2 regions of the Rhizobium sp. YTUHZ045 genome follow, and region 1 is predicted to be linked to the other one. Evidence: riboswitches for the same ligand, from Rfam matches in the RefSeq annotation. Region 1 holds a riboswitch; the other holds the start of a gene.
What was found. A riboswitch is a leader RNA that binds a small molecule or an ion and turns the genes downstream of it on or off. The one in region 1 is predicted to bind FMN.
Positions count from the first base shown of each region.

Region 2: it holds a riboswitch for FMN, as region 1 does, so the genes downstream of both, NMA58_RS12555 (6,7-dimethyl-8-ribityllumazine synthase) here and NMA58_RS06350 (DMT family transporter) in region 1, are expected to answer to the same signal.

Region 1 is NZ_CP101432.1:1,288,513-1,304,291, forward strand. Features, by position in the region: gene NMA58_RS06295 (AAA family ATPase) at 1-150, shown strand, start outside; gene NMA58_RS06300 (VOC family protein) at 235-612, shown strand; gene NMA58_RS06305 (DUF982 domain-containing protein) at 901-1,212, shown strand; gene NMA58_RS06310 (cupin domain-containing protein) at 1,470-1,823, shown strand; gene NMA58_RS06315 (bifunctional diguanylate cyclase/phosphodiesterase) at 2,057-4,183, shown strand; gene NMA58_RS06320 (cytochrome P450) at 4,245-5,489, opposite strand; gene NMA58_RS06325 (GGDEF domain-containing protein) at 5,634-6,887, opposite strand; gene clpP (ATP-dependent Clp endopeptidase proteolytic subunit ClpP) at 7,283-7,912, shown strand; gene clpX (ATP-dependent Clp protease ATP-binding subunit ClpX) at 8,215-9,492, shown strand; gene lon (endopeptidase La) at 9,896-12,313, shown strand; gene hupB (DNA-binding protein HupB) at 12,520-12,795, shown strand; FMN riboswitch at 12,912-13,063, shown strand; gene NMA58_RS06350 (DMT family transporter) at 13,147-14,067, shown strand; gene NMA58_RS06355 (esterase-like activity of phytase family protein) at 14,147-15,779, shown strand, end outside.
Region 2 is NZ_CP101432.1:2,461,407-2,477,185, reverse strand. Features, by position in the region: gene NMA58_RS12570 (LysR substrate-binding domain-containing protein) at 1-19, shown strand, start outside; gene NMA58_RS12565 (DUF1194 domain-containing protein) at 192-968, shown strand; gene NMA58_RS12560 (VOC family protein) at 1,111-1,800, opposite strand; gene NMA58_RS12555 (6,7-dimethyl-8-ribityllumazine synthase) at 1,943-2,377, opposite strand; FMN riboswitch at 2,457-2,599, opposite strand; gene NMA58_RS12550 (SRPBCC family protein) at 3,029-3,475, shown strand; gene NMA58_RS12545 (GCG_CRPN prefix-to-repeats domain-containing protein) at 3,650-3,958, shown strand; gene NMA58_RS12540 (hypothetical protein) at 4,036-4,260, opposite strand; gene NMA58_RS12535 (adenylate/guanylate cyclase domain-containing protein) at 4,693-5,790, shown strand; gene NMA58_RS12530 (ArsR/SmtB family transcription factor) at 5,971-6,621, shown strand; gene NMA58_RS12525 (MFS transporter) at 6,618-7,910, shown strand; gene NMA58_RS12520 (LysR family transcriptional regulator) at 7,870-8,775, opposite strand; gene NMA58_RS12515 (LLM class flavin-dependent oxidoreductase) at 8,960-9,982, opposite strand; gene NMA58_RS12510 (SDR family oxidoreductase) at 10,258-11,265, shown strand; gene NMA58_RS12505 (hypothetical protein) at 11,446-11,781, opposite strand; gene NMA58_RS12500 (DUF899 domain-containing protein) at 11,788-12,585, opposite strand; gene NMA58_RS12495 (helix-turn-helix domain-containing protein) at 12,699-13,919, shown strand; gene NMA58_RS12490 (Vgb family protein) at 13,947-14,576, shown strand; gene NMA58_RS12485 (GNAT family N-acetyltransferase) at 14,860-15,393, opposite strand; gene NMA58_RS12480 (ATP-binding protein) at 15,480-15,779, shown strand, end outside.

The DNA of each region.
Region 1 (15,779 bases):
GATCTGTCAAATCCGGATATGATGAACTGGGCCGCCTTCCTACGGCATGAAGCACAGACATACGGATGCGAAATTCTCGACACATCGAACCTGACGGTGGAACAGGGAGTTGAACGTGTCCTTTGCGAATTGCGGCGGCAGCGTGTTTGATTTGGACCAGGCAGTTGAAGTTTGGCCGTTCCAGTGCGGCGTTCGTCCGCTTGTTCTGCTAAAAGCATAGAGAGGGAGGCCCAGTTGCACCTGACTTTGGAGTTGTTTGTCCAAACGCCTCAGACATCGATTGATTTCTACCAGCGAGTTCTGGGCTTTGAAGTCGAGGGCTCGACGAGCACGGAATATACGATGTTGAGAAACGGCGACGCCGTCATCGCGATCAATTCCCGAAGCGTCCTTTCGAGCGATCATCCGTTACGCGGCGAAATCGGCGACACGGTCGGCCTCGGCGTCGAGATCGTCTTGAAGGTCACTGATGTCGAGGATGCCTATCGCAAGGCGAAAGAGAGCGGCTGGCCACTTTCCGCCCTCGCCATGCGGCCTTGGGGACTGCGCGACTTTCGCCTTGTCGATCCCGACGGCTATTATGTCAGAGTGACCAGCACCCACAGGAACTGACTGGAATATCATGGCGGTTATGGGCTTCGTGCCAAACGCTGAGCGGCTGCGCTTCGGTGGCGACCAGTTGCAAATCGGTCGGATCAATTGCTGCCCTCGTGATCAGCGCGTCTCATGTCGCCGAGCCTCAGGGCGCTCGGATAGGAGGTCCTTGAGCCCTTTTCTTTAGTTCCCGCTACTTCACGTCGAAGCGGTTTTATTGCTCAGTTTTCAATTCCAAATTTCAGAAAACAAGCGTATGTTGCGCGGTCAGGATTGCAGTAACCATGCCTTGAGGGGTCGAGGACGATGTGCTGGAATACATCATCGGCATTCACGCCGGTCGCGCTTGCTTTGCGCGGTCCGGCAACACGCAAGATCGTCCGGACGCTCGGCGATGCGGCACATCTCCTGATCAATGATTGGCCTTCTGATGACGGCGAGGAATACGTCGCTGCCGTAAAAGCCTGTGTCGATGCAATTACCGGCAAAATTAGCCCGGAACGATTCCGCGAGGCGCTTCTGCTTGCAGCCCATGAAGCGGGTATCGCTGCTCTGACAATTGTCCCCCTCGGAGTGACAGAGCGGCGACCGGACCTGCGCTCAGCCGCGCCAAGATAGCCCCTCTTTCAAGCGGCTTCTGTCAGCCTGGCATTGCGTCAGATACGACCGCTGCCAAGGCAGGCAAAATTCTCACGAACTGAAAAGCATTGCCGTCAATTCTAACCGCGATCTTCACAAATGTCGCTGAAGGTGATGGGAAAAGGGCTCAGTTCCCAAGGGCGGTCAATGCCCTGTGCGACGAGAGACAAGTTGCAAAGATTTCGAACATTCGCGCGCAGACGTTTGCCGCGAAAGACACTGGCGACGGAGGGTTTATGATGGTTGCGGCGAATTTCATCACCTTCAACATGGATGGCGTCGAACCCGAGTTCGGCGCCCCGGAGGCCGCTCGGATCGTCTCCGGCGATCCGCAATTTCGCACCTGGAATCTGGAGGAGATCGACGGCGGTCTTTATTCCGGAATCTGGGAGGCAACACCCGGCAAATGGCGGATCGTCTACGAGGAGTGGGAATATTTCAGCCTGCTGTCAGGCCATTCGATCGTCACGGAGGACGACGGTGAGCCGGTTCATCTCAAGGCGGGTGACCGGATGATCTTGAGACCGGGCTTCAAGGGAACCTGGGAAGTCGTTGAAACGACTCGCAAGGACTATGTGATCAAGGTCTGAACAGCGGCTCAGAGCCGACTCTCACGTTGGCGGGCCTGTCCCGCTTTGCTGCGATTGTGACCCGTTTCTCCTGCAATAACCGCTTCCCCTCCGCCGATAAAAGGCATTTGATGTTGCCTATTAATCGAACCTAAATCGTCAAGTGCTAGACCTTATCTGCAGCGCATTGCGGACATGATGTCTCCTGCCGTCACTATAGACATGGCCTTGAAATTCATCTTTTCGGGATTGGCATGTCGTCGAATCTTGCGGGTAGGCACGTTCGGACCCAAACGTCTTTCATCATTGCGACCACCGTTTTCTTCCTTGTCGTCGCGCTCGTTCTGACCGGCCTCATGGCCCACGTCGTGGCCTCGATGACCCGATCGGCGAACGAAATCGACGATGCCAGGGCCAGTCGCGCCTCACGCGCAGCGATCGCAGCCTTTGTCAGCCGCCTGAGCGCGACGACAACCGACAACGCCGTATGGGATGATGCCTATAAGGCGATCGCAACTCCCGGAGCCGCGGATTGGGCTTATGAGAACTGGGGAAAGACCAGCGAGGATTACCCGCTGTATGACGGTGCCATCGTGACCGGTCCCGATCGCTCGTCGATCGTCTCCGCCTATGCCAAAGGCGAGCCCTTCCAGCCAAGCGCCTTTTTCGGCGAAGCTTTCTACCGGCAGATCAATACGGCCATCGATTTCCCACAGGCGCCGGTGGTCAATTTCATTAAGACGGAAACCGGCATCGCTGTCATCGCATCACAGCCAATCCAGCCTTTCGAGAAAGAAGGCGAGCTTCCGAAGCTCAGCGTGCTGAGCTTTTACAAAGAGTTCAACTCGGACGTTCTCAATACGCTGTCAAACGAACACGAACTCGAGGGCTTGCGCCTTGCTGCAGCGCCCGAGCCAGGTCTGCTCAACACGCCGATCACGGACATGAAGGGCGGTGTCATCGGCCATCTCGTCTGGCCGAGCAAAGCGCCGGGAAGCGCTGTGTTCCAACAGGTCTATCCCTTTGTTGCTGCCGCTACCATCATCCTCGTGCTATTCCTGGCCGGCGTTCTGCTGGTGGGCGCATCCGAGGCGCGGCGTCTGCGTCAACTGGCGCAGGCAGCGATTTTCGAAGCCAATCACGATAGTCTGAGCGGCCTCCTGAACAGGCATGGGCTTCTCTGCATGTTGGAAGACCTCGAAGGCTCGGACCTTTCACTGCCCAGGCTCTATCTGGTCGATCTCGATGGGTTCAAGGCGGTCAATGACGCCTGGGGCCATGCGGTAGGGGATGATTTGATACGGATGGTCTCTAAGGCGCTGATCGCCTGTCATCCCGAAGTCGTTGCTGCGGCTCGGTTAGGGGGGGACGAGTTCGCTCTTGTCCAGATCGGCACTGCTCCGCGTCACGAGATAGAAGACACGATTTTGGCGCTTTTTGCCGAACCCTTCAAAATTGAAGGGCGAACGATCGAGGTTGGAGCGAGCATCGGCGCTGCTGCCCGTGACGAAGACATTGAGCCGCTGGAGCTTTTGCGCAGGGCTGATATGGCGCTCTACCGCGCCAAGGAAAATGGCAAAGGCCGGGCGATCGAATATGACCCCGAACTGGATCGGGAGCGCCAAAGGATCGCCGAACTGGAAGCTCTGTTGAAGAGTGCGATCAGCAATGGCGCGATCGAAGCCGTATTCCAGCCTCTCGTTTCTGCGACGACCGGCGCGGTGACCGGTCTTGAAGCGCTCGCCCGCTGGCGGACTGCGACCGGAAATATCAGTCCGGAAATTTTCATTCCCCTTGCCGAAAGATGCGGCCTCATCGATGCGCTCGGCAGTCATATGCTGAAAACATCGATCGAGCACGCCAGAAATTGGCCAGGTATGGCCCTGTCCGTCAACGTCTCGCCGGTTCAGCTCTGCAATCCGGAATTTGCCGCCGACGTGATCTCCCTCCTGCAGGAACTCGATTTCGATCCGAGGCGGCTGACGTTGGAAATCACCGAAGGCGTCCTCATGACCAATCCGGATCAGGCGCGTCGGTCGATAGATCACCTCAAAAAGGTCGGTATCAAATTCGCGCTCGACGACTTCGGCTGCGGCTATGCAAGCATCGGCGCATTGCGGCAGTTCGGCTTTGATCGGATGAAGATCGACCGCTCGCTGGTCTCCGCTCTCGACCAGGCCTCGAATGGCGCCGATGTTCTCAAGGCGACCATCTCTTTGGCGACCGCTCTGCAGATTCCCGTTACGGCGGAGGGCATCGAGAATAGCCGTCAGGCGGCGATCTTGCGGGAGGCCGGCTGTGACCAGCTGCAAGGCTATTTGATCGGAAAACCGATGTCGGCGCTCGACATATCCAGCAGGCTTCAAGAACAGGCAGCGTAATGCCGCGAGATCGCGGCAGCAGGCTGGGCGGAACTTCGGCCGATCTGGGATACTGTGCCGATCACCACCGGAGATCCAAGCGGTCGAGCCCGTGGAAATGATAGACGTCCTTGACGAGGGGCGTCTTTGCCAGCCTGAGGCTGGGAAGCCGTTCGAACAGGATCGGCACCGCGACGTTAAGTTCCAGCCGCGCCAATGGCGCGCCGATGCAGAAATGGATGCCGGCGCCGAAGGAGAGGTTCGGCGCCTCGTTGCGGTCGGGCCGGAAGGCGAGGGGATCGGTGAATTTCGCCGGGTCGAGATTGGCGGCGGCGAGGATGAGGTTTACCTTGTCGCCGCGCTGGAAGGAGACGCCATCGATCTCCGCGGGCTCGAGCGCCCAGCGCTGGAAGATGTGGACGGGCGCGCAGATGCGCAGGGTCTCCTCGATGGTGCGCTCCGTCGCCGCATCGTCCCGGAAGAGTTCTGCCGGATCTCGACCGCTGTTGAGGATGGTGTGCACGGAGTTGCCGATCTGGTGCACTGTCGCTTCATGGCCGGCATTGAGCAACACGATCGTCGTTGAAATGAGTTCTTCTTCAGTGAGATACTGGCCCTTGTGCTCCGTGCGGATCATGTGGGTCAGCAGGTCATCGCGAGGCTCTGCCCGGCGTTCGGCGATTGCCCCTCTGACATAGTCGGAAAATTCTCTGGCCGCCCGTTCGGCCTCTTCTTCTTGCTGGCGTGTGCGGCCGAACATGTACATGCGCACATAGGCATGCGACCAGGCGAGCAACTGCGGCCCCATATCCTCGGGGATGCCGATCATGCGGGCAATCATCGTCACCGGGATGATGTCGGCAAAAGCCGAGAGCAGCTCGACTTCGCGCTTCTCCGCAAAGCCGTCGATCAGCCGATTGGCAAGCTCGACAAGCTCCGGCTTCATCTTCTCGACATGGCGGGAGACAAAGGCGCGGTTGACGAGCGTGCGCAGACGCGTGTGCTCCGGCGGTTCCAGCTCGAGCAGGGAGTAACGTTCCGAGAGATCGAAACTTTCAAGATGCGGCATCGGCTCGGCGAGGCCTAGCTCCTCCCGGCTGGCGATATGGAGGATCTGCCGGCCGAAGCGGCGGTCGCGCAACAGTCCGTTCACATGGTCGTAGCCGGTGAAGAACCACTGTTTCTGCTCCTCCCAGTAAAAGGTCGGGCAGTGGGCGTGAAGAGCCGCATAGACGGCGTTCGGATTGCCATAGAAGGCCGGGTTGCGAGCATCCAGCGAGACATGGCGGCTGGCGCGATCGATCGAGAGAAAGGGCGGTATGGTCATGCGTTGAGGCTTAACGGATTTCTCCGACCTGTAAAAGATGCGGGAGAGAAAGGCCGGCGGAAGCCGGGCACGCCCGATCAGACGCGCTGACCATATCGAGATTTTTGTATAAGCCTGGGGAATGAATCTGTTTCAGACTTGCGGCTAACCGGCCCGTGACAGCGTGCCCATGCGCCGCAGCGCCTCGACCTGGTCGTCGACCGTGGGCACGAGCTCGCCGGCGGTGGTGCTTGGCGTGACTGGCGCTGGAGCCGCCGCTTCCTCTTCGCCGAAGGTGACCGTGCAATTGCGGCCGGCGGCCTTGGCCGCATAGAGAGCCCGGTCGGCGGCTGAGATCAGTTTGTCGATATTGGCTTCGATCGAGGAGGCGAGCGCGATGCCGATGCTCACCGTGACCGGAACGATTGCTTCGCCAGTGCTGACGGGAAAGCGGCAGAATTCGGTACGGATCGCTTCGGCGATCGCCTCGGCTTCCGTCTGATCCGCGACAGCTGCGAAGGCGGCGAATTCTTCCCCGCCCATGCGGCCGAAAATGTTGTTTGGAATATATTGCCGGGCCATGCGCGCGAAGGCGGTGAGCACCGCGTCGCCGGATTGATGGCCGAAACGGTCGTTGACGCGCTTGAAATGATCGAGGTCGAAAAGGATCACCGCGACCTGCCGCTGCTCGCTATGGGCTCTCTCCTGGATGGACTCGAAATAGCCGAGCAGGCCACGGCGGTTGAGCACGCCGGTCAGGGAATCGGTCAGCGTCATGGCGCGCAGATGCCGTTCGGAGCGCTCCATCACCAGTCGACAGGTAAGCGCGAAGGCGATGGTGAGCAGGAAGGCGCTTGCCATGGCCGAGACGCCGCCGAGATTAGTGGCCTCGATATCGCTCGGCAGCGTAACCGCCATCGTCAGCGCCGAGCCGAAACACAGGCAGCCCTGGATGACGAACACTCCCATAAGCTTAGTGCGGGTGCGCTCGCGGCGGATGTCGCCGGCGGCGACCGCCATGGCCAATGCCGTGGCGCCCGTCGCCGAAGCGAGATTATAAAGCACGACGCGGTTGGAATAATCAGTGTTAACCCAGGGCAGAAAGACCCCGGCCAGCCAGATTGCCGGCGGCAGCAGAGCCCACCATTCGATCTTCTTGCGGTCGAGTGCGAGAAAACCCGCCACCCAGGCGCTCTGGCCGAGCAGCGCGATGGCATTGCCCACCTCGATGGAAAACAGGCTGGGGATTTCGCTGCGCAGCGAGATCATCGCAAAGCCTATGGCGGTCAGAAAGAAGCCCAGGCCCCAATAGAGATAGGCTTCATTTCTGACATTGTGGCGCCAAGCGACGAAGAGCACCAGAGCGAGCGTCATGGCCTCCGAACACCAGATGGCGAGACCTGTAGCGATATTGAACACGGCAGCAACCCCTTGCCCGTCGACCTTGTCTGTTGGCCCGCATCCTTGCGGAGGAAGCTCGCCACTTCCTTAATGTCGTTGCACTGCGGCATGATTTTCGGCCGGTATCTGGCGATAGGCTTTCCGTTGGGTAAACGTGCTTGAGCGCTGTCGAATGGAGTAACCTTTCCTTCATTCTGTCATGGAGAAAAGCGAGGGGAGACGACATCGGGGGCTCGCGGCCGACAGGCGTTTGCGAGAAAGAGGCTGTCGGCGCCCAAGCCCTGGGGCCTTGCCCGTCTTCTTAACGTTATCCCAATGCGTGTCTTGAAGAGGAGGGCAGGGACACTCTATGTAGGGATAAGACATTTTCTTTGATTCCCGGCGTGCCGGCATGACGTTGACAAAGGACGCACATGAGAAACCCAGTTGATACCGCAATGGCCCTCGTGCCGATGGTCGTCGAACAGACCAACCGCGGTGAACGCTCCTACGACATCTATTCCCGTCTGTTGAAGGAACGCATCATCTTCCTGACCGGCGCCGTCGAGGATCACATGGCGACGCTCGTCTGCGCCCAGCTTCTCTTCCTCGAGGCCGAAAACCCGAAGAAGGAAATCGCTCTCTACATCAATTCTCCCGGTGGCGTCGTCACCGCGGGCATGGCGATCTACGACACGATGCAGTTTATCAAACCGGCGGTTTCGACGCTCTGCATCGGCCAGGCCGCGTCCATGGGTTCGCTGCTGCTGGCGGCCGGCCATAAAGACATGCGCTTCGCCACGCCGAATTCCCGCATCATGGTTCACCAGCCCTCGGGCGGCTTCCAGGGCCAGGCCTCGGATATCGAGCGCCACGCCCGCGACATCCTAAAGATGAAGCGCCGACTGAACGAGGTCTATGTCAAGCACACCGGCCGCAGCTACGAGGAAGTTGAAAAGACGCTCGATCGTGACCATTTCATGGATGCGGACGAGGCCCAGGGCTGGGGCGTCATCGACAAGGTTCTGACATCACGCCTCGAGATGGAAGGCGAGCAGGCCTAGTAATTAATTGGGATGGTGTTTTCCTCGCCACAGTTCTATCTCATTTGTGATCGAACAAGGCTTTCAACTGGCGACGAAGACGCTAATAGTAACTATTAATGCTATGTTGAATTTTTATGACATAGCATTCGGCATTCGAAGGGGAATTCGTTGCCACCGGGACCATGACATGGTTGATTGGGACCGGTTTGTAGCCCCTGAAGCCCTTCTCGGCAAAGGCTCCGGAAACGGAGTGCCGCCAGGAGCTGATAGAGTGGACCGCGATTTCGCCTTGAAATGCGGCGTGCTGGAAGGAAAGTGATATGAGCAAGGTCAGCGGCAGCAACGGCGGCGACTCCAAGAACACCCTCTATTGTTCGTTCTGCGGAAAGAGCCAGCACGAAGTCCGGAAACTGATTGCCGGACCGACCGTCTTCATCTGCGATGAATGCGTCGAATTGTGCATGGACATCATCCGCGAGGAGAACAAGTCCTCGATGGTCAAGTCCCGCGACGGCGTCCCGACGCCTCAGGACATCATCAAGGTCCTCGACGAATACGTCATCGGCCAGCGGCAGGCGAAGAAGATCCTGTCGGTCGCCGTTCACAACCATTACAAGCGCCTGGCGCATGCCTCCAAGAACGGAGAAGTCGAACTGGCGAAGTCGAACATTATGCTCGTCGGCCCTACCGGCTGCGGCAAGACCTATCTGGCTCAGACGCTCGCCCGCATCATCGACGTTCCCTTCACCATGGCGGATGCGACGACGCTGACGGAAGCAGGCTATGTCGGCGAGGACGTCGAAAACATCATTCTGAAGCTCCTGCAGGCGGCCGACTACAACGTCGAACGCGCGCAGCGCGGCATCGTCTACATCGACGAAGTCGACAAGATTTCGCGCAAGTCCGACAATCCGTCGATCACCCGCGACGTCTCGGGCGAGGGCGTGCAGCAGGCGCTGTTGAAGATCATGGAAGGCACGGTCGCTTCCGTTCCGCCGCAGGGCGGCCGCAAGCACCCGCAGCAGGAATTCCTGCAGGTCGACACGACGAACATCCTGTTCATCTGCGGCGGCGCCTTCGCCGGCCTCGACAAGATCATCTCCGCCCGCGGCGAGAAGACTTCGATCGGCTTCGGCGCGACTGTGAAAGCTCAGGACGACCGCCGCGTCGGCGAAGTCCTGCGCGAACTGGAGCCGGAAGATCTGGTCAAGTTCGGCCTCATTCCCGAGTTCATCGGCCGTCTGCCGGTTTTGGCGACGCTCGAGGATCTCGACGAGGACGCGCTGATCCAGATCCTATCCGAGCCGAAGAACGCGCTGATCAAGCAGTATCAGCGGCTGTTCGAGATGGAAGATGTGGAACTCACCTTCCACGAGGATGCATTGCGCGAAATCGCCCGCAAGGCGATCGTGCGCAAGACCGGCGCCCGCGGCCTTCGTTCGATCATGGAGAAGATCCTGCTCGACACGATGTTCGAACTGCCGACGCTGGAAGGCGTGCGCGAGGTGGTCATCTCGGAGGAGGTGGTGCGCGGCTCGGCTCGTCCGCTCTACATCTATGCCGATCGTCAGGAAGAGAAAGCCAACGCTTCCGCGTAATCTTATGGTTTTCGCACCGTTATTTTAAGGGGCTTGCCATAGGCGAGCCCCTTTCTATTTGAAAAACCATGCGAGGCGCTGTTAGTATTTTGCCGGTGGGAACTGGAGCTTGCCTTTGCCGATGTTGCGCAAGGGGCGATGCTTGGCAATGATGCAGTGATTCCGTGAGTGTATTGCTGGCGTTGTATATAGCCGGGTCGGAAGTGGTAAGCGCCGGTCCAGCCACGCGTTTCATAGTGCTGGTGTTCCGTTGTAACGAAGCTGTCATATACGGGGAACGAGGGCGTTAGCGTGGCTTGAAAAGCATAGTAAGAACCTCCACTTGTAGGCCAAGTGAGAGTGCCGGCTGATCCCAAGCGGCCGTGCAAAGAGCCCGGCAACGGGACGATGGAAAGGATAAAAAATGACGAAGAAAACGTCTGTAGCGAGCAGCACTGCCTACCCTGTTCTGCCTTTGCGTGACATCGTGGTTTTCCCGCATATGATCGTGCCGCTGTTTGTCGGACGGGAAAAGTCGATCCGCGCGCTCGAGGAGGTCATGGGCTCGGACAAGCAGATCATGTTGGTGACGCAGATCAACGCCAGCGACGATGATCCGGACCCTTCGGCGATCCACAATGTCGGCACCGTGGCAAACGTGCTGCAGCTGCTGAAGCTGCCTGATGGCACCGTCAAGGTTCTGGTCGAAGGCCGCGCCCGCGCCGAGATCGACACTTATACGAGCCGTGAGGATTTCTATGAGGCGCTCGGCCATGTGCTCGAGGAGCCCCATGACGATCCGGTCGAACTGGAAGCTTTGTCGCGCTCGGTCGTTTCAGAATTCGAAAGCTATGTGAAGCTGAACAAGAAGATTTCGCCGGAAGTGGTCGGTGCCGCCAGCCAGATCGACGACTATTCCAAGCTCGCCGATACGGTCGCCTCGCATCTGTCGATCAAGATCACCGAGAAGCAGGAGATGCTGGAGACGACGAGCGTCAAGCAGCGTCTCGAAAAGGCTCTCGGCTTCATGGAAGGCGAGATCTCGGTGCTGCAGGTCGAAAAGCGCATCCGCTCGCGCGTCAAGCGCCAGATGGAGAAGACCCAGCGCGAATATTATCTCAATGAGCAGATGAAGGCGATCCAGAAGGAGCTCGGAGACGGCGAGGAAGGCCGTGACGAGATGAGCGAACTGGAAGAGCGCATCTCCAAGACCAAGCTGTCCAAGGAGGCCCGTGAAAAGGCGGAGGCGGAGCTGAAGAAGCTGCGCCAGATGAGCCCGATGTCGGCGGAAGCCACGGTCGTGCGCAATTATCTGGATTGGCTGCTCGGCATTCCGTGGGGCAAGAAGTCGAAGATCAAGGCCGACCTCAACAATGCCGAGAAGATCCTCGAGGCCGATCACTTCGGTCTGGACAAGGTCAAGGAACGCATTGTCGAATATCTCGCCGTGCAGGCTCGCGCCACCAAGATCAAGGGCCCGATCCTCTGCCTCGTCGGCCCTCCGGGCGTCGGCAAGACCTCGCTCGCCCAGTCGATCGCCAAGGCGACCGGCCGTGAGTATGTCCGCATGGCGCTCGGCGGCGTTCGCGACGAAGCCGAAATCCGCGGTCACCGCCGCACCTATATCGGCTCGATGCCCGGCAAGGTCATCCAGTCGATGAAGAAGGCGAAGAAGTCCAACCCGCTCTTCCTGCTCGACGAGATCGACAAGATGGGCATGGATTTCCGCGGCGACCCGTCCTCGGCCTTGCTCGAAGTGCTCGATCCGGCGCAGAACTCGACCTTCGTGGACCATTACCTGGAAGTCGAATACGACCTGTCGGACGTGATGTTCATCACGACGGCGAACACGCTGAACATTCCGGCGCCCTTGATGGACCGCATGGAGATCATCCGTATCGCCGGCTACACCGAGGACGAAAAGCGTGAGATCGCCAAGCGGCACCTGCTGCCGAAGGCCATCAAGGAACATGCGTTGCAGCCGGAAGAGTTCTCGGTCAGTGACGACGCCCTGATGGCGATCAGTCAGCAATACACCCGTGAAGCCGGTGTCCGCAGCTTCGAACGCGAACTGATGAAGCTCGCCCGCAAGGCGGTCACCGAGATCATCAAGGGCAAGACGAAGTCCGTTCACGTGACGGCCGCCAACATCGCCGACTATCTGGGCGTCCCGCGCTTCCGCCATGGCGAAGCCGAGGGCGAGGATCAGGTCGGCGTCGTGACCGGTCTTGCCTGGACGGAAGTCGGCGGCGAGCTGCTGACCATCGAAGGCGTGATGATGCCGGGCAAGGGCCGCATGACGGTTACCGGCAATCTGAAGGACGTCATGAAGGAATCGATCTCGGCGGCGGCTTCCTACGTCCGCTCGCGCGCTGTCGATTTCGGCATCGAACCGCCGATGTTCGAAAAGAACGACATCCACGTGCACGTGCCGGAAGGTGCGACGCCGAAGGATGGCCCGTCGGCCGGCGTCGCCATGGCAACCGCCATCGTTTCGATCATGACCGGCATCCCGGTCAACAAGCATGTGGCCATGACCGGTGAAATCACCCTTCGCGGCCGGGTGCTGCCGATCGGCGGTCTCAAGGAAAAGCTGCTTGCGGCGCTTCGCGGCGGCATCAAGAAAGTGCTGATTCCGGAAGAAAACGCCAAGGACCTGGCGGAGATTCCGGATAACGTGAAGAACAGCATGGAGATCATCCCGGTCTCGCGGATGGGCGAGGTGATCAAGCATGCGCTGATCCGTCGGCCGGAGCCGATCGAGTGGGATGGCACGGTGGAAACGCCCGTCATCACGTCGGTCGAAGGTCTCGACGATTCGGGCGCGACCATAGCGCATTGAGTGGCGTTTGCCACATTTATGCCCGATTGAAGCAAAAGACGCAAAAAGGCTGGCGGAAACGCCAGCCTTTTTTGTGAAAACGTCATGGAGACGCTTGCTTTTCCTTGATTTGCAGGGCTTTTGGGTTTTCGGCGGGCCTGATGAAACCTATTCTGCGCCTAGCTTAGATTTGAGTCGTTTCATACCATTTAGAAAGGGGTGGAAACATGAACAAGAATGAACTCGTGTCCGCAGTGGCCGAAAAGGCAGGACTGACGAAGTCTGACGCGGCTTCCGCTGTTGACGCGGTTTTCGACGTTGTCCAGGCCGAACTCAAGAACAAGGGCGATATCCGCCTCGCTGGTTTCGGCAGCTTCACCGTTTCTCATCGCGCTGCAACGAAGGGCCGCAACCCGTCGACCGGCGCTGAAGTCGACATTCCGGCCCGCAACGTGCCGAAGTTCACGCCCGGCAAGGGCCTGAAGGACGCCGTCAACGGCTGATTCATCATCCGCCGGCCGTAAACGAGAACGGCTGAGCAGGTTTTCGAGGGGTTCGGCGCTGCCGGACCCCTTTTGTTTTGCCGCTTGCCGTATGCAGCGCTTTGTCTTACCAACAATGCTGTTCTCAGGGCGGGGTGAAAGTCCCCACCGGCGGTAAGGGCTGTGGCCCGAGCCCGCGAGCGCCTTCTCAAGCTTCGGCCGGGGAAGGGTCAGCAGATCCGGTGCGATTCCGGAGCCGACGGTATAGTCCGGAAGAAAGAGAATGAGCATGGCCGTGAGCGGGCAGGGGGACTGCCGGCTCCTGCGCGCCGTCGCCTCATGCGTCCTGATTTATGTTGGTCCCTTTTTTGGATAAAAGACATGAATCAGAATTCCCTTGCAGTCCCGCGTTCTCGCGCCTTTGCCGGCGCTGCTTTCATGGTGCTTGGAGGCGTGGCCTTCTCGCTGCTCAACGTCGTCACCCAGTGGCTAACCATGAAACTCGCCTTTCCGCCAGCCTCCGCAGCCTTCTGGCAATATGGCTTCGCCTTCCTCTTCTCCTTGCCCTTCCTGCGCAAATCAGGCCTTGCGGCGATGCGTACCGACTATCCCCGGCGGCACGTCGTGCGCGTCCTCTTTGCCGCGCTTGGTGTCGAGGCCTGGGTTTCCGGTCTTGCCTCAGTGCCGATCTGGCAGGCGATCGCGCTGGTCATGACCTCGCCCTTCTTCATTATCCTCGGCGCCCGCCTGTTCCTCGGTGAGCGCGTCGGCCCGGCACGCTGGGCAGCGACCGGTGTCGGCTTTGCTGGCGCGATGATCATCCTCCAGCCATGGTCTGATAGTTTCACCTGGGCTGCCCTCCTGCCGGTGCTCTCGGCGCTGCTCTGGGGCGCCTCCTCGCTCATCACCAAGAGCCTGACCGGCATCGAAAGACCGGAAACGATTACCGTCTGGCTGTTAGTGCTGTTGACGCCGGTCAACGCCGGCCTGGCGCTTGCGGCGGACTTCGCGGTGCCGACGGGCACGACGCTGGCGCTCTTCCTTGTGGCAGGCCTCCTGACGGTCGTGGCGCAATATCTGCTGACCCTTGCCTATGCCAGCGCCGATGCCGCCTATGTCCAACCATTCGACGACCTGAAGCTGCCGCTGAACGTGCTCGCCGGCTGGCTGTTCTTTGGCTATGCGCCGGCCGGTTATCTCTGGCTGGGAGCCGCGCTCATCCTTTCAGCGTCGCTCTTCATCATGCGAAATGAGATGCGCCGGGAAGGGGAAGGGGCCGATGTAAACCTCTGAAAACTCGCGGACTGTCATGTCTCTGTCATGGCAGTCCCGCAAAACCCCTCTGTTCGATCTTTCGACATTGGGGGATTTCATGACAATTTTATCGCGCAAGGCAGCGCTCGCTGCCGTGCTTCTCGCATCCGTTGCCGTCCCGGCCGCGGCCGAGCCGGTTTTCAACCGCATCGCCTCCTTCCCGGTCGCCCAGAACCTGCCTGCTGACAAGGACAAGCTGTCGCCGACATCCGCGGAAATCATCACCGCGACCGACGACGGCAACACACTGATCTATAGCGACAGTCCGCTCGGCGCGATCGGCTTCATCGACATTACCGACGCCAAGGCCCCGAAAGCCGCCGGCGCGCTGATGATGGATGGCGAGCCGACATCGGTTAGCTCGAGCGCCGGCAAGGCGCTGGTTGCCGTCAACACCTCCGAAAGCAAGGCCAAGCCCTCAGGCCGTCTCGCAATCGTCGACGTGGCGACGAAGAAGATCGAGAACATCTGCGATCTCGGTGGCCAGCCGGATTCGATTGCCCTCAACAAGGACAAGACGCTCGGCGCCATCGCGATCGAAAACGAACGCGACGAAGAGGTCAATGACGGCAAGATCCCGCAGATGCCGGCCGGCGAGCTCGCCGTTTTCCAGGTCAACAACGGCACCGTCGACTGCGGCGCCATCAAGCATGTGGCGCTGAACGGTCTCGCCGGTGTTGCCCCTGAAGATCCGGAGCCGGAATTCGTGGCCTTCAACGGGCAGAACGAGATTGCGCTCACGCTGCAGGAAAATAACGAGATCGTCATCATCGATGCCAACACGGCTCAGGTGAAGACCCACTTTACCGCCGGCAGCGTCGATCTCTCCGGCATCGACACGAAGCGCGACGGCGCCCTGAAATTCTCGAGCGAATCGAAAGGCGTCCTGCGCGAGCCGGATGCCGTGAAGTGGCTGGACGACAACCGCCTCGTCGTCGCCAATGAAGGCGACTATCAGGGCGGCTCGCGCGGCTTCACCATCTTCGACAAGACGGGCAAGGTCCTCTACGAATCGGGCGCATCCTTCGAACGCGCCGTCGCCCATATCGGCCATTATCCGGAAAGCCGTTCGGGATCGAAGGGCGTCGAGCCGGAAGGCCTCGAAGCCGCCAAGTTCGGCGATGACCAGTATTTCTTCCTGCTTGCCGAGCGCGCCTCGGTCGTCGGCGTCTATAAGGATACCGGCGCCGACCCCGAACTCGTGCAGCTTCTGCCGTCGGGCATTTCGCCGGAAGGCGGGGTCGCTATCCCCCAGCGTAATCTCTTTGCGACCGCAAATGAACTCGATCTCGGCCAGGACGGCGGAGTGCGCTCGCACGTAATGATCTACGAGCGCTCGGAAGGCGAAAAAGCCTATCCGCAGATCGTCTCCGCCGAGAAGGACGGCAATCCGATCGGTTTCGCAGCCCTTTCGGGTCTCGCCGCCGTTCCCGGAAAACCGGGCATGCTCTACGCCGTCAGCGACAGCGTTCTGGGCTCGCAGCCGACGATCTACACGATCGACGCAACCAAGAAGCCGGCCGTCATCACCGACGCCCTCGTCGTCAAGCGCGACGGCGCTCCGGCCCAGAAGCTCGACATCGAAGGCATTGCGGTCGCAGCCGACGGCTCCTTCTGGCTCGCCTCGGAAGGAAACAGCGAGCGCCTCGTCCCGCATGCGCTCTACAACGTCAATGCCAAGGGCGACATCA
Region 2 (15,779 bases), 1.2 Mb from region 1:
ATGGTCGCCTTTGCGTTGAGGTCCTGGAAAGCTGCATGGCAGGAGAGTCTCTCTGTGAGTTCCCCGCAGCGGCCTTGAGGGGCAAGGCAGGCGCTCCTGATCACCGAAAATTGAAACCCCGCACGAGGCCGGGCGTCCTTCGCCGGCCAAGCTGTGTTACATTTCCCTGCTCGATGCGCGGGGATTTGCCGATGCTGACCACACTTGCGGTGCTCATGGGTCTTACCGGAGTCGTGCCGACAGCTGGGGCGGGCGCAAACGAGGTTGATGTGACGCTGGTGCTTGCCGTCGACACCTCGCGGTCAATGGATTTCGAAGAGATCGGCATTCAGCGCGACGGTTATGTCGAGGCGCTCAAGCACAAGGAATTCATCGATGCGGTCAAGGGCGGGCTCACCGGCCGCATCGCCATCAGCTATTTCGAATGGGCGGGCTATGTCGTCCAGGATTCGATGATCGACTGGCAGGTGATTGAGACGGAAGCGGATGCGATCGCCTTCGCCGATAAGCTTGACGCCGGGCCGATAGCCACGCAACGGCGCACCTCGATCTCAACAGCCATCGATCAGGGCGCCAGCATGATCACCACCGGACCCTTTCGCGGCAGGCGTGAGGTGATCGACGTCTCCGGCGACGGTCCGAACAATTCCGGCAGCCCGGTGACGGCCACCAGGGACAAGGCGGTGGCGTCGGGCATGATCATCAACGGGCTGGCGATCATGCTGCGTCCTTCCGATGCTCCCGGAGGGCTCGACAAATATTACGCCGATTGCGTGATCGGCGGCCCCGGCAGCTTCGTGCTGCCGGTCCACAGGATTGAGGATTTCGCCATCGCCGTGCGCCGCAAGCTGGTGCTCGAGATCAGCGGCATTTCACCCTCGCCGACGGTGGAGAGGATAGCCGCCGACGCGCCGACGTCGGACTGTCTGATCGGCGAGAAGCAGTGGCGGGATATATTCGATCGGTGAGTCGCGACCTGATGAGCCTGGAGAGGGTATGCCGTGTGGTTGTCACATGGCATACCGATAAAAGCAAAGAAGAAAGCATCTGCCGCTCGAATTGCCTCACCTTGAGGTGCCGACGGGCAAGGCGGCTGCTCCGTGCCGCCACCTATAACGGCAGCTGCCTGCCGGCCTGTTCGCTGACCATGTATTCGGCGTACCAGTCCGGCCAGTTCTCGTCGTGTTTGCCGCCATTGCGCTTCTCGTGTTCGCCGTGAGCCTCGGCGGCGCGGCGGAGGGCGGCGGCGAGGTCGCTCGATGTCGAGAAGGCGGTCTCATCGGCGTCGATGCGTCCCGGCAGGCGTGTGGTGACTTCCTGGAACAGCCAGCCGTTGCCATCGGGATCCTTGAACGAGGCGAAGGAACGATAGCTGCGGTGGTCGGGGTCGCGGCCGGCGATGCGCAGGCGCCCGAAGAGATAGGGCTCGTCCTTGCCGGCGTAGACGCCTGAAGCATCGTGGAAGACCTCGCTCACCTCGACGCCGCGGGCGATGAGATCGCGCCTTGCGGCCTCGACGTCGGAGACGATGAGATAGAGGCCTTGGGCGGAGCCGGGGGCGGCGGCGGTGACATTCTTGCCGAAGATGATCGCGCAACCGGAGCCCGGTGGGGTGAACTGGATCACGCGGAAATCGGCATCATTGGCGAAATCGGCGTCGAGCCTCCAGCCAAGGCTCTCGTAAAAACGTTTGGCGCGGTCGACGTCGGAAACGGGAATGACGACCACTTCGAGCTTGGTGTCGACCGGTCGTGTTTTCATGGATTCGGTTGGGGGTTCACTGCGCATTGCATTGCTCATCTTCAGCTCCCTTGAGGTTTGGACGCATTAAGAATGGCGATACATGTCAGGATCGAGTGGACCACAGCGCGGGTGGAGCGTCGAATCAATTCTTCAGTCGACAGAAGACGGCGGGCCATCCCGCCGTCTGTTGCGCTAGCTTTTAAGCAGCAAGGGCGGCGCGCGTTTTGCCGATCATCAGAGCGGCGCGCGCAGCCTCGCGGCCCTTCTCGACGAAATGAGCGCGGTAGATCTGCGTGTGATGCTCGGTTTCCTGATAGTGATGCGGCGTCAGCGAGACCGACAGCACCGGCACGCCGGTATCCATGCCGGCGCGCATCAGGCCATCGACCACGGCCTGGGCGACGAATTCGTGGCGGTAGATCCCGCCATCGACGACGAAGGCGGCGGCAATGACGGCGGCATAGCGCCCGCTCGCGGCAAGATCGCGCGACAGCAGCGGCATTTCGAAGGCGCCGGGGACGTCGAATACGTCGATCTGTTCGGCGGGAACAAGCTGTTGGAAACCTTCGAGCGCACGGTCGACGATATCGGCGTGCCAGCCGGCTTTGACGAAGGCATAACGGGTGGGTGTCATGGTAATCTCCTTTGGCGTACAGACACATCACCCAAGGCGATCACGAGCATCCGCAGCCAGCCCGGAGGGCAGCAGCAGCGCACGTTCTCTTTCATCCGGACTATGACCGTCGGCTCAGGCATCTCACCTGATCTGCTGACCCTTCCGAGGAAGGCGCTCGCGGGCTCGCAATCGAAACTGCATACCGCCGGTAGGGACTTTCACCCCGCCCTGAGAACGGCGCGGACAATAGGGCCAAGGCGGCGGGCTGGCAATAGGGAAGACGTTTTCGTCGGTGGTGGTCATTTGCCCTTCGCTTTCGCTCAAGGCGTTCGTTGCTGATGCTCCTCACCTCCCTCATCTGCCCTGACGGGCATCTCTCCCCGCTGGGGCGAAGGCCGAGCAAGTTGCCTGCCCGCGCTTCCACAAGCGAGGTTTCTGAAAGGAGCAAGACGCTACCGGATCCCCCTTCTCCCCGGCCGGGAAAAGTGCCGGCAGGCAGATGAGGGGGTGAGCGACGACAGGAGCTGAGTGTAAGTCAAGGGCACGTGCCCCATCGCCCTTGCGCAGCGCGCGCATCCACCTACATGCTTCCGCTGAGGACATCCATGTCGAAAAAAGCATGCTGCTCCGCCTCATTGAGGGGTAGAGCAGCAATCATGGGAGAGAGCGATGCCAGAATCTTTCGTCGTGCGCCGCGAGGCGCATCTTGCGGCGCCGCCGGCGGCGGTGTTTGCACTGATGACCGATCCCGAGAAGATCCTGCGCTGGATGGGGACGGAGGCCGAGGTCGAGCCGGAGCCGGGTGGGCTCTATCTCGTCAACGTTACCGGCGCCCGTTTTGCGCGCGGCTCCTTCCGCGAGGTGGTGCCGGTGCATCGGCTTGCCTACAGCTTCGGCTGGGATGGCAGCGAGGTGGTGCCGCCGGGATCGAGCCTGGTCGAGATCGATCTGATCGAGCAAGGAGGCGGAACGCTTTTGCGGCTCACCCATAGCGGTCTGCCGAGTGCGGAGCAATGCGCCGGTCATGAGGAGGGCTGGGCGCATTATCTCAGCCGGCTCACGGAAGTCGCGGCCGGGCGGGACCCGGGTCCAGATCCTTTTTACGGAAGGACATGAACGGTTTTCGGCAGGCGACGGGATGCTCCCCAAGCGCTTGACGCTACGGGAAGAACGGTCCGCTGCGGTCAAAAAAAGTGCTGCTTTATCGTCCGCAAACATGAACGCGCAGTTCATCTCCAGTTCAATTTGGCGGTCCTAAGGTGATTGCGGCTGGATGAAATGGAGTTTTCGATGAAGGCACTTTCTATCGCGGCTGCCTTGCTCGCTGGCAGCCTCTCGATTGGCACAGCTCAGGCGATGCCGATCGGGGCAATCAAGGTTGAGAGCACTGTCACAAAGGTCGACTACGCCTGTGGTCGCGGCTGGCATCTGACCCGCTGGGGCGAATGCCGGCGCAACTGGCGCCGCCCGCCGCCTGTAGCTTTCTATGGCGGTCCGCCCCGCTGGGGCTGGGAGCGGCGTCATCGCGATTGGGATGGCCCGCGCTGGCGCTATGAGGGGCGCTGGGACCGCGAACGCCGCTGGCGCGATGACTACTAAAACTTTTGACAGAGGGAGACGAACGAGGGCCGGTGCGATGTTTCGCCCGGCCTTTATCAGCTGAAATAACGCTGCGCTCAGATGCGGCTGACGAGCCAGTGCTTTCCGTCAATCAGCTCTTCGAGCTCGGCCGGATCCTTGACACCGAACTCGAACCATTCGACGAGTTCCTTCGCCTTCCGTTTGCTTTCTTCGGCTGTAAACTCGATCCCGTAACGCGCGCACCAGCGCCGAAGGATCGACGTCAGCAGGGTCATGTCATTCCCGTCCAGCGGGTCTTTCGGCCAGTATGTCGTGCCCATAGCAACCCCTCAATCGCTAGTGACAAGTTCGCACATAAACGAACGAATGTCGCGCAATTTAAAAGTGTTTATTGGGTTGTTTTGCACCGTGATGAATGGTTTTCCACAGACTTGTTGGGAGGTGGGGTTGACAGGGTTGCGGAGGGACTCGGCGGGGCAAGTGCCGATAGGAAATCCACCACAGGTGTCCTGAGTGGGCCGATGAAGTCAGTCATGCTCTGCATTTGGCCAGGGCAATCATTAACAGAAAACCTTTATTTACATTTTCTTAATTGGATCGCCGCAGATCCTCTGCACAAGTCCTACGATGTCGTTGCGCATTTTTGGTTGGCAACAGGCGAATACCGGAGACCTCCTGAGAGGCCGCAGGAGTGTCCGTCGGGCTGATGTCCCGGGGTTGCCCGCGTCCTGTTGCAATGCCAATGTTAACCCATGGATTTGCCTTCCTCCATTGCCTGGCTGATTGACGAGGCTGCGGCTTCGCCCGGCCCCGAACGGTTTCTGGCCGAGCTCGGGCGCCGGCTGCTGGCCGACGGCCTGGGGCTTTCCGGCGGCGCGCTGACACTTTCGGTGCCGCATCCGATCATAGCGCGGCGTAGCTGGCTGTGGCGGGCCGAAACCGGAGCCGTCATCGAGGCGCTGGGGTTTGCCGCCGCGCCGCAAAGCGATGCCGGGCGCGAATGGCTGGCCGGGCTCGGGCCGGTTTGGGAGGAGAGGATTGGAGCTTCGCGGGACGGCGCCATGCTCGGCTGGGCGGGCATCGGCAAGGGGGCAGGGGCGGACGAATTTTCTCCCGATGAAGCCGCGCGGCTGCAGGACGTCGCGCGTTTTGCGGCGGCGCCGCTCGCAGCCCTTGCGGCGCGGGAAGCGCGGGCGGCGCTGCTGGAAGCCTACCTCGGCCGGCGCAGTGCGGCTCGCGTTCAGTCGGGTGCGCTTGCCCGGGGCACCGGCGAAACCATTCGCGCCGCTCTTCTCTGCGCCGACTTGCGGGATTTCACCGCGCTTTCCCAAGTGACGGAGCCGCAGGCGATGATATCCGCGCTCGACGCTTATTTCGACCGCGTCGCCGGCGCCGTGCATGCCTTCGGCGGCGAGGTGCTGAAATTCATCGGCGACGGCGTGCTGGCGATCTTTCCCGTCACTGCTGCTTCCGGGAACGGGGCCGGAGCCGATCGAGAGGCCTGTGAGGCGGCGCTTCGGGCTGTCGCCGCCTGCCGCGCCGGCATGGTTCATCTCGATCGGATGCGTGAGGCTGAGGGGCTGGCGCCGCTGCCCTTCGGCGCCGCGCTGCATTTCGGCGAAATCCTCTGGGGCAATATCGGCGCCGCCGACAGGCTTGACTTCACCGCCATCGGCCCGGCGGTCAATCTGGTCAGCCGGCTGGAAGGGCTCTGCAAGCCGCTCGGCCACAGCGTGCTGATCTCAGGCGCCGTGGCGGCGAATACCCAGGCTGCGCTGACGCCGCTCGGCGAGCACGCCCTGCGCGGCATCGCCGAGCCGTGCGCCGTCTTCACTTTAGCTGAGGATTGAGCCCTGAGATGGCCTGCCCGAATGCAGTGCCATGCCATGTTCGGCGCTCACAAGAATCATGATTATTAATCGCTCGCATTGGCGCGTGATCATTCTGGCCACTGCCGGAGATCAAACACCTTAGGAGAGATTTGCAAAGAAATCTTTGCAAAACTGTGTTTGCGAATATATGATGGGGTCATGAAAGAGCAGAAGTCCGAACCCGCCGCCGATGCTGTTGCCTCGCGCACCGTCAGCCGTGTCGTGCCCGAACCGACCGCGCTGAAGGCGCTGGCGCATCCGGTTCGGCTGCGCATGCTCGGCATGCTGAGGATCGACGGTCCCGCCACGGCGACGCAGCTCGCCGTTCGGCTAGGCCTGAACAGCGGCGCGACCAGCTATCACCTGCGCCAGCTCGCCCAATACGGTTTCATCGAGGAAGCGCCGCATGTCTCGCGGCGCGACCGCTGGTGGCGTGCCCGCCACGAACTGACCTCGGTTCCCCCGAGCGAATCCGAAGGCGAGGCGCTCGATCTCGACATGGCCTTCAACCAGGCGGCTCTCTCGCTGCAGGTCGGCCAGATGCAGCAGGCGCTGGAGGAATATGCCGAGCTGCCGGCGGAATGGCGCAGGGCGACAACGGCCGACGACATCATCATCCCAATGACGGCGGAACAGGCCGAGGCCCTGACGAAGCGGCTGACAGGCATCATCCTTGAAGCGATGCGGGCCGCCCCGCCGCTGGGGGAGGCGGCGTCCCGGAATCCTGGCATGGTTCCTTTCTATGTCATGCTGCACGCCTTCCCCTATCCGGGCCGGCCGCCGCACCGCGAGCGGGAGGACGAGCGGTGAGAGAAGGCAGGCCATTCCTGGCGCTTGCCGCCGCAGAGACACTTTCACTTTCTGGCACCCGGCTATCGACCATCGCCATCCCCTGGCTCGTGCTGAGCGCCACAGGCAGCCCGGTGCTGACCGGGCTGACGGCGATGATGGAGATGCTGCCTTATGTGCTCGCCAAGGCGCTCGGCGGGCCGCTGATCGACCGCATTGGCGCCAAACGCATCGCGATCATCTGCGACACGGCCTCCGTGATCGCGGTCGGGCTGGTGCCGCTTCTCGATCTCTTCGCTGTGCTGACCGTGCCGGTGCTGCTGCCCCTCGTCTTTGCCATGGGTGTGCTGCGCGGGCCTTCCGATGCCGCCAAGCAGGCGATGGTTCCCGATATCGCGACCCTCGCCGAAGTGCCGCTCGAACGGGTGACCGGCGTCTCCAGCGCCATCGAGCGGCTGGCCTCGACGGTGGGTGCGGCCGGCGCGGGTGCGCTGATCGGACTGATCGGCCCGGGTCAGGCGCTCCTCGTCAACGCCGCCACCTTCGCTGCGGCTGCCTTGGTCGTTGCATCAGGCATACCCGGCACCGCCCGCGTTCCCAAGATCCCAACCGCGCCCGACTCGCGGCCTGGCAGAACGTCATCCTATCTCGACGATCTCCGGGAAGGCTGGCGCTTTCTGCGCGGCGACGCCGTGCTCGTCAGCATTGTCACCATGGTGGCGATCACCAATCTGCTCGATCAGGCCTATCACGCCGTGCTGCTGCCCGTCTGGACGAAGAATGCCGGGCATGGGCCGGAGCTGCTCGGAGCGATGTTCGCCGCCTTCTCCGGCGCTTCCATCGCGGGCGCGGCGATTGCCGCTGTTATCGGCGAGCGCATGCCGCGTCTGATCGTCTATACCGTGGCCTTCCTCCTGACCGGATTTCCGCGCTTCCTGGTGCTCGCGGTGGATGCGCCGCTCGGCTCCGTCTTTGCAACACTCGCAATCGCAGGCTTTGCCTCCGGTTTCCTCAACCCGATCCTGTCGGCGGTGATGTTCGAGCGCATCCCCAAACCGCTGACCGGGCGCGTCACCGCGATGAACACCGCCCTGTGCTTCGCCCTCATTCCCTTCGGCGGCCTCGTCGGTGGCTCGCTGATCAGCACAATCGGGCTTGGCGCGGCGCTGCTTCTCTGCGGCCTCGCTTACCTCGCCGCCACCCTATCTCCGCTGGCCCTCAAGAGCTTTCGCGGTTTTGACAAGGCGGTGGCATCAGCGCCGCGCGGGCCTAGCCTTGACCTCCGAATTCCTCGATCAACAGATCGATGAAGCAGCGGACGCGCGGCTCCAACACGCCTTTGTCGGAATAATGCGCCAAGATTTTCGTGTCGTCGGTTTCTAGATCAGGGAGGACTTGCCGGAGACGGCCGGCGGTCAAATCGGCGGCAATGAGGAAGTTCGGCAGGAGAGCGATCCCGAAGCCGGCCAGGGCAGCGTCGTGGAGGGCTTCACCGCTGTCGAGCCTCAGGCGGCTGCGCCCCTGCGCCTTGATCCAGCCGCCACCGCTGCGAAAGCGCCAGCCCTGCCTTTGGCCGCGGCTGGTGACGAACAGGCAGTCATGGGCGGCCAGATCCGCCATATCATTGGGGACGCCGCGTTCGGTGAGATAGGAGGGCGAGGCGCAGAGCAGCACCTTGTCACTGGCGATCACGCGCGTGATCAATCGGCTGTCGGCGGCCGACGACTTCGCGCCAATTCCGATCGCCAGATCGAAGCCATCCTCGACGATGTCGGCCGCGTGATCGGTGAAGCTCACTTCGACCTGCACGTCGGGCCACGTGCGAAGATATTTTTCGAGTAAAGGGAGCATGACCAGCGGCCCGAAGACATCGGGAACGGCAAGTCTGAGAACGCCTCGCGGCAAACCACTTCGCCCCGCAATGCTCGCCTCCGCCTCGTCGACCGATGCCAGGATCTGCAGCCCCTGGTCATAGAACACTCGTCCTTCATCAGTCAGGCTGAGTGTCCTCGTCGTACGGTTGAGTAGGCGCGCGCCGAGCCGCTCCTCGAGGCGGGTGACGGCCTTTCCCGCCGCCGAACGGGAGAGGCCCATGGCCTGCCCCCCGGCGATAAAGCTTCCGGCATCGACGACGGCCATGAAGATCAGGATGTCGTTCAGGTTCGTGCGCGGCATGAGGCAACTCGAGAGATTCGACTGCAGCTTTAAGTCGGTCGCGACGTGACCGATTCAAGGCTCGCATCATCAACGCCGACCGCGCCAGTTAGGTCCCGGGCGCATCGAAATGATGCCGGCCCGACGACAGCTGCCGTTTCGCATTACCACAGCGCATATAGAAGGCTCGCGCCAAGCCTCGCCGTCAGCGCCAGCCGAGCGCCGGAGCGACGTGAGCGAGGATCGCCTCGATGACGTGGGCGTTGTAGTCGACGCCGAGCTGGTTGGGCACGGTGAGCAGCAGTGTGTCGGCCTCAGCAATCGCCTCGTCTTCCGCAAGCTGCTTGACGAGCACGTCAGGTTCGGCAGCGTAGCTGCGGCCGAAGATCGCCCGCGTCTTCTCGTCAATGAAGCCGATCTTGTCGCCTTCGTCGTTGCCGTAGCCGAAATAGGCGCGGTCTCGGTCGTCGACCAGCGCGAAAATGCTGCGGCTGACCGAAACGCGCGGCTTGCGCGTGTGGCCGGCTTCCTTCCAGGCTTGACGATAGGCGCGGATCTGGCTGGCCTGCTGGACGTGGAACGGCTCACCGGTCTCGTCGTCCTTCAGCGTCGAACTCTGCAGGTTCATGCCGAGCTTGGCCGCCCAGACGGCGGTGGCGTTGGAGCTTGCGCCCCACCAGATCCGCTCACGCAGGCCTTCCGAATGCGGCTCGAGGCGCAGCAGGCCCGGCGGGTTTGGAAACATCGGCCGCGGGTTCGGTTTGGCGAAGCCTTCGCCGCGCAGCACTTCGAGGAAGACTTCGGCATGATGCCTGGCCATGTCGGCCTCGCTCTGACCTTCCGCCGGCGCATAGCCGAAATGGCGCCAGCCGTCGATCACCTGTTCGGGCGAGCCACGGCTGATGCCGAGTTGCAGCCGCCCGCCGGCGATAAGATCGGCAGCACCGGCATCCTCGGCCATGTAAAGCGGGTTCTCATAGCGCATGTCGATAACCGCCGTGCCGATCTCGATCCGGCTGGTCTTGGCGCCGACGGCGGCAAGCAGCGGAAAGGGCGCGGCGAGCTGCCGGGCGAAATGGTGCACGCGGAAATAAGCGCCATCGGCGCCGAGCTCCTCGGCCGCAACGGCAAGGTCGATCGACTGCAGCAGCGCATCACCTGCCGAGCGCGTCTGCGATTGGGGCGAGGGCGTCCAGTGCCCGAACGAGAGAAAACCGATCTTCTTCATGGCGCGCCTTTTATCCGTTGCATCTCTTGGTAGATTGGTCATCGCATAGTTTCGGTGCGCAAGACAATCGTAACCGGATGGAACGCTGCGCTTGGCCGGCGACTCTTGCAGAAGCGGGATGCGAGACAATGCCCGCAAATATCGGGAAATGAGTCGCTTTTCCCGGGCCGAGTATGCTGGCAGCGGTCGTCATTCGGGAACTCCGCTTTCACGGAGGTGTTTGATGGATGCGCGCTGTGGCGCCGGCGCTTTCCCCAGGACAGAGAGGCGGAACGATGTCTATCAATCTCGAAAATGCAGTGGTCGTCATTACGGGAGCATCGAGCGGCATCGGTCAGGCCACTGCCGAGGCCTTCGCTCGGCGCGGAAGCAGGCTGGTGCTGGCGGCCCGCAACGGCGAGGCCTTGGAAAAGGTTGCCGAGACGTGCCGGGGTCTGGGTGCGGAGGCGATTTCCGTTGTTACCGACGTCACCGAGCCTGCTGCCGTGCGGTCGCTGGCCGACAGGGCAAAGGCTCTCGGCGATATCGACGTCTGGGTGAGCAATGTCGGCGTCGGCGCGGTCGGTCGGTTCGAGGAAACGCCGATCGAGGCGCATGAGCAGATCATCCGCACCAATCTGATCGGCCACATGAACGATGCCCATGCGGTGCTGCCGATCTTCTTGAAGCAGGACAGGGGCGTCTTTATCAACATGATTTCGCTCGGCGGCTTTGCGGCGGCACCGTTCGCGGCCGCCTATAGCGCCAGCAAATTCGGCCTGCGCGGCTTCTCCGAGGCGCTGCGGGCGGAGGTCGCCGACAAGCCGCACATTCATGTCTGCGACGTCTATCCCGCCTTCGTCGATACGCCTGGCCTCAGGCACGGCGCCAATTATGTCGGCCGCCAGGTTTCCGCGCCGCCGCCGGTTCTCGATGCGCGCCGGGTCGCCGAGGCGATCGTCGGCGTCGCCAGATCGCCACGCGCAACCACCACCGTCGGCGTGGTCACAACTGCGACGCGGCTCGCCCATCTGCTGGCACCCAATCTCGCCGCCAGAGCGCTCGGCCGGCTGATGGCCGCCTATTTCAAGCGGGCGCCGCGCGCCGTCGAAAGCGACGGCAATCTCTACCGGCCCTCCACCGATGCCCCCCGAATCGATGGCGGCCTCCGATCGTCGCGCCGATCTTCGGCGCCGCTCCTGCTTGGTTTCGTCGCGGTTGCCGTGCTGGCGCTTGCGGCTGCTGGGCCGAGGACGTACCCGCGCCGGCGGCTGGCTTTGGGCAGCCGGCATCGGTTTTGGTAGGCGGGCTGGATGCTCGCAGAGCGGTGCTGTACCCCTGTACGGCGTGCCGTGGAGCACCCCCTCTGCCCTGCCGGGCATCTCCCCACACGTGGGGGAGATCGGACGCGGCCTAACTTTCCTACCCATCTACCGGCAGGCCAAGGGGGGTGCGACACGGCATAAGCGGACTTGGGAGGACCATCATCTACACCGCAGCCCTAACCTGCCGGCAAGCCCCATCCAGGGAGCCAGGTGAAAGGCGCTCATCAGCAGGTACATCGGCACCATCCCGCCGATCGGGAAGGCATCCGGTGTGGTCGTGCAGATCATGTCGGCGCTGCCGGTTACGGCCGTCAGCAGCGCCATGAGCGCAAATGTCGGAGCGGCGGCGAGAGACAGAAAGTCGGCTGCGGCGAGAGCGGGTTTAACCGGCTCGTCGGGGGGGCCGTCAGCGGCGGCGAGCGACAGCCAACTGGCGGTGCCAAGGGAGGGGCTGACGTCGTCAGCCCGTTTTGAGGCGTGAACGGAAAGTGCCATTGACAGTCACTCCTTGCCGTAGCGGTCGTGATGGCGCCACCAGATGCCGGTTTCGTTGCGGCCCTTCGGCGCACGGTCGAGCCATTGGTACATGCCCCAGAGCCCGTCCAGCCCGCGCGCATAGCTCGAATAGCTGTGGTAGACGCCGCCGTCGATGAGTTCGAAGGTGCTGACGCCTGGCCGGTCGCGGGTGTAGGTGGGAACGTCGGTGCCGGTCATCGAAGCGATCTGGACGATGGGTTCGTCGCTGCCGCGCGCCTGCCATTCCGGCACGGTCTTGCCCGCCGGCGGTTCGGGGGCGGGCGGTTCGCGACGGTAGTTGTATTCGATCTCGCCGAGACGCTGCTGCTCCGGGCTGAACCAGACGCTGAAATCGGCGTTGAAATCGCTGCCGGCCGAGGAGGCCCAGGGGAAGCTCCAGTCCATGCGCCGCTTGAAGGCCTCAAGCTTTGCGAGCGGCGCGCGCGAGACAGCCCAGAAGGCGACATCGTGGTTTTCCAGGTGGACGAAGAAGCCGTTGAAACCGTCGGCGATCGAGGAGCAGGAGGGGCATCCGGCGCTGTAATCCGGTCCGAACATGAAGTGATAGATCAGGAGCTGCGAACGCCCGCCGAACAGATCCTTCAGCGAAGCTTCGCCGCGTTCGGTATCGAAGCGGTAGTCCTTTTCGATCCTCACACGGGGCAATTGCTGGCGTTTGGCCGCCAGCGCATCGCTTTGCCGCGTCAGTTCCTTTTCCTCCTCGAGCAAATCAAGTCTCCCCGCCAGCCATTGATCGCGGGTTGCATTCAGCATTGCCGTCATGGTCTTCTCCTTTGCCTGTCTCTCGTCGTAGCATCCGGCGCGGTTGCCTGCCGTTGAAAGAAGATTACGGCGGGAGGACAAATGCCGGGAGTGACAAGTGTGACGGGATTTGAATGGACTCGCTGATTACGGCCGCTGCACAGGCGCTGGCATCTGGCGATACGCTTGGAGCGCTGAAACGGGTGGCGCTGCGCGACGACGCGCCGGCCTTGGCGCTGCGCGGCATCGCCATGGCGCAGCTCGGAGATCTCATCCGCGCCAAGGCGCTGTTGAAGAGTGCCGCGCGCGCTTTCGGGCCGCGGGAGGCGGTGGCCCGCGCCCGCTGTGTCGTCGCCGAGGCAGAGATCGCGCTCGTCTCGCGCGATCTCACCTGGCCGCCGAAGGCGCTGGAGGCGGCGCGCAAGCTTCTGGAAGCGCATGGCGACCGGATCAACGCCGCCCACGCCGGCAATATCGCCATTCGCCGGCTGATGCTGATCGGCCGCCTCGACGAAGCCGAGCAGGCGCTGGCTGCGCTCGATCCGACGCCGCTGCCGCCGGCCTTGCGGGCCGCACATGAGCTTGTTGCGGCCGGCATCGCCGTTCGGCGCCTGCGCACGCATGCGGCACGCGCAGCACTCGAACGGGCACAGCTTGCAGCCGAGCGGGCGAATATGCCCGTGCTGACGGCGGAGGTCGAAGCCGCTGGACATGTGCTCGATCTGCCGGCGGCGCGGCTGGTTTCGCCTGGGTATGACCGGCCGCTGCTGCTTGCCGAGGTGGAGGCGCTCTTTTCAAATGGCGCGCTCGTCGTCGATGCCTGCCGACATGTCGTGCGCGCGGGTGGCGCGGTAGTGCCGCTGGCGAGCCGGCCAGTGCTTTTCGCGCTCGCTCGTGCGCTTGCCGAAGCCTGGCCGGCGGATGTGTCGCGAGGGGTGCTGATCACACGCGCCTTCCGCGGCAAGCATGCCGATGAATCGCATCGCGCCCGGCTGCGCGTCGAGATCGGCCGGCTGCGCGCGGAATTAGCCGGCCTGGCGGAAGTCTCGGCTACCAAGCGCGGTTTTGCCCTTTCTGCTGCCGGCGCTTCTGAGGTTGCCGTGCTTGCGCCGCTCGTCGAAGGGCCGCATGCGGCGGTGCTCGCTTTCCTCGCCGATGGCGAAGCGTGGTCGAGTTCGGCGCTGGCAATCGCGCTCGGCACCAGTCCGCGCACCGTGCAGCGGGCGCTGGATGCGCTCGCTGGCGAGGAGAAGGTGCAAGCGATCGGACGCGGGCGGGCACGCCGCTGGATGAGCCCGCCGCTCTCCTCTTTCCCGACGATCTTGTTACTCCCGGGACCACTGCCGAGCGACTAGTATCAGTCAACCGACATGGAGGAAGACATGAAGACATCGGCTGCGACCATTCTGCGTGAATATGGACCCTTTCCGGGTGCTGAGCGCGTTCACGGCGTCACCTTTGACGGCCGGCATGTCTGGTTCGCCTCAGGCGACAGGCTGAACGCGCTCGATCCCGAAAGCGGTGAGGTGGTGCGGTCGATCGAGGTCGCCTCCCATGCCGGCACGGCTTTCGACGGCGAGTTCCTCTATCAGATCGCCGAGGACGTCATTCACAAGATCAACCCCAAGACCGGCCAGATTCTTTCCACCATCCCGGCGCCCGGCAATGGCGGCGATTCCGGCCTTGCCTGGGCCGAGGGCACGCTCTGGGTCGGCCAGCATCGCGGCCGCAGGATCTATCAGATCGATCCCGAAACCGGCAAGATCCTGCGCACTATCGAATCCAACCGCGTCGTCACAGGCGTCACCTGGGTCGACGGCCAGCTCTGGCATGGCACCTGGGAGGGCGACGACAGCGACGTCAGGCGCATCGACCCGCAGACGGGCGAGGTGCTGGAGCGGCTCGACATGCCCGAAGGCGCCGGCGTCTCCGGGCTCGAATCCGACGGCGCAGGCTGCTTCTTCTGTGGCGGAGGCAATAGCGGCAAGATCCGCGCCGTGCGCCGGCCATGAGCGCTGCGCCGCCGGGTGCGGGTGCTGCTCCTTGCAAGAAGGAGCTTTGGCGCGATATCCGTCTGCTTTAGCTGTTAAGGCGCGGCATTCCCCCGAGCCCCTCATGCTGAGGTGCGCAGCCGGTAGGGCGGAGCCTCGAAGCACCGCCCCAACGCTGCTCCTTGCCGCCTCCATCGCCGGCACGTCCACCTTCGCCGTTGCGGCCCAGGGGGATGAGGCTCTCTTGAGTGCCGGCACCAACCAGTTGATTACGCGGAAACAAAATCGCTGAGAATACACCGATTTATGCAGACCCATCATCTTCGAATAAAAGCGCCATCCCGATCGCATCGATGAACCGACCATCGATGTGCGCGGCGCGCCGGATTATGCCTTCGCGCACGAAGCCCAGTTTTTCATAGAGTGCGATCGCACGGCTATTGTCCTCGTACACATCGAGTTCGATCCTGACAAAACCAGCTTCCCGCGCGGCTCTCAGTGTCGTTTCGATGAGCTTCCGTCCAAGACCCTGGCCGCGATAGTCGGGAAGAATCCCCATGCCGAGCTTTCCGCGATGAGTGTGGGACGGGAAGAAATGCCGGCTGATGTCGCACCAGCCGACGACCTCTTCGCCAATCACGGCAACGAATTGCGGATCGCCCTTTGCGATCATGCCCATTACGAACTCACGCGTCTGAGGCAGGGGCGTCGCTTCCAGCATGGACAGATATTTTTTCTCCCGCGCGACGAGGTCCAGGGCGCGATGAAAACTGTCGATATGCGCAGCAGTGATCGATTCGACGCTGATGCCTGACGTTTTGGGTGTCGTTGCGGCCACAAGCTCTCCTTCGCAGACAGCGAGATATCCAAGACAGACATGTCGCAGACCCGCACCGAAGCGCATAATTCACCGTCCGTCAACTTTTGCGTGTCAACTTCGAAGGAACGGGCGCCATCAAAAGGTTGCGAGTATTGAAGGTCAGGCTCACATCGCACATCATGCTCGTCCTGGTGGCGCTAACCTGCGCGGCGGCCGTGATGCTGTGCGGATTTGCATGGCTCGCCGCCGTGAAGGTCGATGATCTCTACTTGCGCCGCCAGGCCGACTTTGTGCGACAAGGACTGGATGAGCAGATAAAGGCGCTTCCCAGAGAACAGGAAAGCGTCACCAAATGGGACGACGCCTTCCTTTATTCCAAGCAGCGGAACCATGAATGGTTGCTT